DNA from 2 places in the Shewanella carassii genome. Region 1 is predicted to be linked to the other one. Evidence: riboswitches for the same ligand, from Rfam matches in the RefSeq annotation. Region 1 holds a riboswitch; the other holds the start of a gene.

What was found. A riboswitch is a leader RNA that binds a small molecule or an ion and turns the genes downstream of it on or off. The one in region 1 is predicted to bind thiamine pyrophosphate.
Region 2: another riboswitch for thiamine pyrophosphate. It lies ahead of thiC (phosphomethylpyrimidine synthase ThiC); the one in region 1 lies ahead of K5621_RS08110 (TonB-dependent receptor).

What each region holds. Positions count from the first base shown of each region.
Region 1 covers NZ_AP024618.1:1,764,453-1,767,570, forward strand. The annotation lists gene ung (uracil-DNA glycosylase) at 33-707, opposite strand; gene K5621_RS08105 (TOBE domain-containing protein) at 744-956, opposite strand; TPP riboswitch at 1,107-1,216, shown strand; gene K5621_RS08110 (TonB-dependent receptor) at 1,272-3,118, shown strand, end outside.
Region 2 covers NZ_AP024618.1:2,122,235-2,125,352, reverse strand. The annotation lists gene thiC (phosphomethylpyrimidine synthase ThiC) at 1-1,655, opposite strand, end outside; TPP riboswitch at 1,884-1,983, opposite strand; gene K5621_RS09670 (hypothetical protein) at 2,148-3,032, opposite strand.

The DNA.
Region 1 (3,118 bases):
ACTCGGCAGCTGGAACTTGTGGGTACAATAAGTTAATCCGGCAAGCGCCAGTCTATGGGAGGCTTGCCTTTGGCTATGAGATAATCGTTAGCTCGATTGAAATGATTGCAGCCGAAGAACCCTCTATGAGCCGAGAGCGGCGAGGGGTGAGGGGCCTTTAAGATAAGGTGTTTGTTGCCATCAACCCGCTGAGCCTTGAGCCCGGCATGCTTACCCCAAAGCAGAAACACCACGCCTTCTGTATATTGATCAACGGCCTCTATCACTATGTCGGTGAATTGCTCCCAGCCGAGATGAGCGTGGGAATGTGCCTGACCACGCTCGACACTGAGCACAGTATTGAGTAGCAATACGCCTTGACTGGCCCAGCGGCAAAGATTGCCATGGCTTGGATAGCGAAACCCCGGGACTGTATTGACCAGCTCCTGAAACATGTTCTGTAATGATGGCGGTGGCATCACCCCTTTGGGCACAGAGAAGCACAGTCCTTGGGCCTGGCCTGGTCCATGGTAGGGATCTTGCCCCAGCAGCACTACTTTGACTTCTGATAATGGCGTATAACGCAGAGCGTTGAAGGTGTCACTCTTGGGAGGGTAGATGACTTTTCCCCGAGCACGCTCGGCGTCGATATAAGCCAGCGTCTCTTGAAAATAGGCTTGTTGTTTTTCCGGGCCCAGCACTTTGGCCCAACTGATATCCGTATGCATAACAAAAAAACAGCGCCTTGCGGCGCTGCTCAATGATTACTCGTCTACACCCAACATTACGCTGCTGGCTTTGATCAGTGCATAAGCACTGTCGCCGACTTTAAGCCCCAAACGTTCACAGGAGGCCTTGGTGACCACGGAAGTCAGCTCGACACCTGGAGCCAGCTCAATGGTGACTTCGTTGTTTACAGAGCCTTCTTCGATGGCTTTGATGGTACCGCCAAGACAATTACGTGCACTGATTTTCATTATTTTCTCCCGAAGAACATTAGAATCGATGCTGATTATAATATTAACCAATAAAAAAATGTCACTGCTTGATGAGAAATTGCTGTATGGCCCATAACCTTTAAAGAATGTTACATACGGATCACTTTTATTTTTAACTGGTGTATACTGGCGCTCGCCAAGGGGTGTTTACCGCATTGCGGTTGACTGAGATGTCGTATGACGAACCCTTAGAACCTGATCCGGCTAGTACCGGCGTAGGAATGGGCCACAATTCGTGCACTTTCAACTCGCTTTCTTATTGCCGGATCTCAAACTGTGAATATTTGAGGTCCTATGTCCAAGTTTACCGTACCTACTCTGCTCGCCAGTACCATTCAGATGCTGCTGTGGGCACCCGTTCATGCTGCCGATAATCCCGGCGTTGAAAAGCAAGATGAGCAACAAGCCATGGAAGTGATAGTCGTCAGCGGCGACTTTCGTGGCCTGACGCTGGAGAAGATGCCCTCCAGCGTGACTGTTATCGATGAGCAGCGCATTGAAGATCAAGGCGCCGAGCATTTCGAAGATATGCTGGGTAATGTGGCCAATTTCAACTGGTCAGGTGCCAGCTCCCGGCCAAGATACTTCCAGATCCGCGGGGTCGGTGAGCAGGAGCAATACCAGGGAGCGCCCAACTCCTCTGTGGGCTTTATTATCGATGATATCGATCTCTCCGGGCTGGGCAGCGTTTCCAGCCTGTACGATTTGCAGCAGTTTGAAGTGCTGCGTGGCCCTCAGGGCACCCGCTATGGCGCCAATGCCCTGGCCGGTCTTATCTATCTCAAGAGCAATGATCCCACAGACGTATTCGAGCACGGCGCCGAAGTCTCGCTCGGTAATGATAATCTGCAAACCTTCAGCGGCTTCAGCTCCGGCCCAGTGACAGATTCCGGCAAGCTGCTCTATCGTGTGGCGCTGCAGCAACACAAGCAGAACGGTTATCGCGACAACCTGTATCTGGGCCGTGACGATACCAATGAGCGCGATGAATTCAGCGGCCGTATCAAGCTGCGCTGGTACGCCACCGACAAGTTGCAGGCGGACTTCACTCTACTGCACGCCGATTTTGACAATGGTTATGATGCCTGGACCCTGGACAATAACGGCTTCGATACCATTACCGATGCGCCGGGCGTCGACAAGCAGCGCACCACGGGCTCCAGTCTCAAGCTGAGCTATACCGGCTTTGAGGCTTTTGAGCTGGTGTCCCTGTCAAGCTATGCCGCCACAGATCATCACCACGGTTACGACGGTGACTGGGCCAACCCGGATTACTGGGCCGGGAAAGAGTGCGGCGGCGCACCCTGTGAGTACGATTACACCTGGGATAAACGCGGCGAGCGGCGCACTCTGTCACAGGAGTTCAGATTCAGCTCCAACGAGGCCGGGCGGATTTTCGGCGGCAGTACAGACTGGCTGGCCGGGCTCTATTTTATGGATCTCGATGAGGACAATGATCTCTACTCTGAATACAACAGCTGGCCGGATGAAGTGCTGACTTCCCGCTACAGCGCCAGTAACTATGCAGTGTTTGCCCAGTTGGACTCAGATCTGGGGGCGGGCTACAGCCTGTCTATCGGTGCTCGTATCGAGCGACGTGAGAGTGACTACAGCGACAGCAATGGTGATGCCTTTAGCCCATCGGAAAACATGTGGGGCGGCCATATCGCCCTATCCAAGGCACTGGCTGAACACCATGAAGCCTATGTTCGGATAGCCAGGGGCTACAAGGCCGGTGGTTTCAATATGACGTTGCCCCAGGAGCTGGCCGACAAGAAAGAGTTCGATACCGAAATCCTCTACAACTATGAACTGGGGCTGAAATCCAGCTGGGCCGATGGCTTGCTGGATACCCGTCTGGCACTGTTCTTTATGGACAGAGAAGATCAGCAGGTAGCGGCCTCGCTGCAGGATCCTGTCGATCCCCAGCGCTTTATTCTGTTCACCGAAAACGCCGGCAGCTCCAATAACTATGGTGCCGAGCTGGAAGCCAACTGGTATCCCACAGATTCACTGCAGTTCTACACCAGCCTTGGGTATCTGCAGACAGAATACGGTGATTACCTGTATCAGGATAAATATGGCAACCCTGTGGATCTCAGCGGCCGGGAACTGGCCCACTCGCCGAGATGGACCTATAG
Region 2 (3,118 bases), 360 kb from region 1:
CAGCGAAACTCGAATCTGGCCTTTGACAACGCATTGTCGCGCAGCTGGGCACCTGGATGTCCTTTGGCGACATCGGCGGCATGCGCCGCAATTTTGTATGCAATAAGCCCTTGTTTAACGTCTTCCTTGTTAGGCAACCCCAGATGCTCCTTGGGGGTCACATAACAGAGCATGGCACAGCCGTACCAGGCAATCATCGCCGCGCCTATGCCAGAGGTGAAATGATCATAGCCGGGCGCAATATCCGTGGTCTGGGGCCCCAAGGTGTAGAAAGGCGCCTCATCACAGTACTCAAGCTGTTTATCCATATTTTCCTTGATCAGCTGCATCGGAATATGGCCCGGCCCTTCGATAATGGTCTGCACATCGTATTCCCATGCGATTTTCACCAGCTCACCCAAGGTTTCCAGCTCGGCAAACTGAGCCTCGTCGTTGGCATCGGCAATCGAGCCGGGGCGCATGCCGTCACCGAGCGACAGAGAAACATCATAGGCGGCGCAAAGCTCACAGATATCGCGGAAATGGCTGTAGAGGAAGTTTTCCTTATGATGGCTCAGGCACCACTTGGCCATAATGGAGCCGCCACGGGATACCATGCCGGTCACCCGATTGGCCGTCATGGGCACATAGCGTAGCAAGACCCCGGCATGAATGGTGAAGTAATCCACCCCTTGTTCGGCCTGCTCTATCAGGGTGTCGCGAAACACTTCCCAACTGAGGTCTTCGGCAATGCCGTTGACCTTTTCCAGCGCCTGATAGATGGGCACGGTACCTATGGGCACCGGCGAGTTGCGCACTATCCATTCGCGGGTTTCGTGGATATAACGGCCGGTGGACAGATCCATTACCGTATCGGCGCCCCAACGGGTGGCCCACACCAGTTTTTCCACCTCTTCCTCGATGGAAGAGGTCACCGCCGAATTACCGATATTGGCGTTAACCTTCACCAAAAAGTTGCGGCCGATGATCATAGGCTCAGCTTCCGGGTGATTAATGTTGGCGGGAATGATAGCGCGGCCACGGGCCACTTCGCTGCGAACGAACTCAGGGGTTATCGGCGTGGCAACTATAGCGCCAAAGGCTTCTCCTTTGGCCTTGCGGGCCAGCTGCGGATCTTTGGCAAGCGCTTCGTTGGCCCGGGCCATATTTTCACGAATGGCGATATATTCCATTTCAGGAGTGATAATGCCGGCGCGGGCGTAATGCAATTGGGTCACCCGCTTACCCGGCTTGGCCCGGCGCGGTTTGGGCAAAGCGTCGAATCTCAAATGATCCAGCCCTTCATCCGCCAGCCGCTGCTGGGTAAAACTGGAGCTGACCGAAGTCAGCTCTTGCGTATCATCACGCTCTAAGATCCAGCCCTGGCGCAGTTTATCCAGGCCCTGGCGCACATTGATAGCCGCGTTGGGATCTGAGTAAGGGCCGGCACAATCATAAACACGTACAGCGGGATTGGGTTCAAATTGCGCGCTGCCATCTTGGGTTGGTATTCGGGTGTCTGTCTGCCTGATTTGGCGCATGGCAACCTGAATATCGGCCCGGGAACCCTGAACAAACAGCTTCTGTGAATTGGGATGCAACAAGGGTTTAAGGTTATCGATAAAGGCCTGGGCGGCCTCACGGGTTTGACGACGATTGGATTGACGATTTGACATAAGCAAGCTCACTCTTTTGGAAAATGAAATTGCTTGTCAGGAGAGTTGAATAATAAGCGGCGCGAGCTGACTGGTTAAACTCCTTGATTTGGAGTCCTCATCCGGCGGTGTTGGCAGACTGACCTCGTGGTTTCAGGTCAGTTCAATGTCCGCTTGAGAAGCCAGATATCGCCTCGGCTCTTTAAAGCCTTTGGCATAGATTTTTGCTCGCAGTGGCTGCGGTAATGCTGCAGCTGAATGCTTGTTTCCTTCGCAGGTGCTAGCCTGATCAGGTTCAACGGATCCCGAATAAACGGTCTCAGCCCAGAGGGCACTCCGACAAGATTGCTGCCGAGTATAAGCACAAGCCGAAGCGGGAAACAAGCCCAATGGCAAAACTTGCCGCAGGATTAAATCCATTAAAATCACAAGTTAATTGTTTGAAGTTAATAAAAATATTTACAGAAATTTGGGAATCAACCTATTTCCAATCAAATAAATTGATTGCAAAACTCACTTACCAAGCCGCTTTAGACGGCTGGCTACCGCCTCCTTGAGTGCTTTTTCCATCTCTGTCTGACCGCACTTAAATGGAAACCCCAAGTTTTCGGCATAGGGATTGAGCGGAGTCGGCACCTTGACGACCCGATAGCAGGTATCACCATCCTTGACGATACGGTTGGGGTCGAGCGGCAGATCCAGACTGGCCACTTTACTGAAATCATCGGCGTCATTGACCCAAAGCACCTCCATCTCCCCATCCATTTCACTGAGGCTCTTGCGTCCCGAGGCCTTATCCGCATATTGTTGTGATAACTGCTGCAGCGCCTGCTGTTGCGAGTGTTGCAATACTTTTCGGGCAGACTTTAATGCGCTTGAACTGAAGTCAAGCTGAGCTTGCTCTGCCGGCTGCGATTTAAAGTCATTTGCTCGCTCTGGCGCAGGTACGGCTGCATTTTTCGTTTCTTCAATGACGCTACCAATAGACTTAACGCTTTGAGCCCGAGTCTTGGGGATGCTTTGCTCTTTCTGGTCTTGAACAGCCACTTGTTCAGTCTCTTCGGCAGCTTGTTTTTGTTGCTCGGTTTTTTGTGGCTCAGAACGCTTGCTCGAGTCAGCTTTGTTAACCTCTATCGTTTCCTTGGACTGGATTATTGCTTCTTCGGCCAAGGCTTCCGGCACTGGCGTTAACGGTTTGGGGCTGGGCTGACTGAAATACAGATAGGATTGCAACGCCTTGGGTTTGACAGGCTCTGTCACCACTCTTCGCCATTCGGCCTGCTGCCAAAACCAGGATACCCCCAGCAATAGTACTAAGTGCGCGGCTCCCGCCGCAGTCCAACTACTGAAGGCGTTGCCCTTTGCCTCAGCATCCCCCTGCTCTGTTTTTTTAGTCATGCCAACTTGCGCCAGGCATTGGGGTTGAACCCCAAGCTGTTGACTAAAAGGCGATTGGGCAAAGAGAGGGTCAATCGAATGTGTGT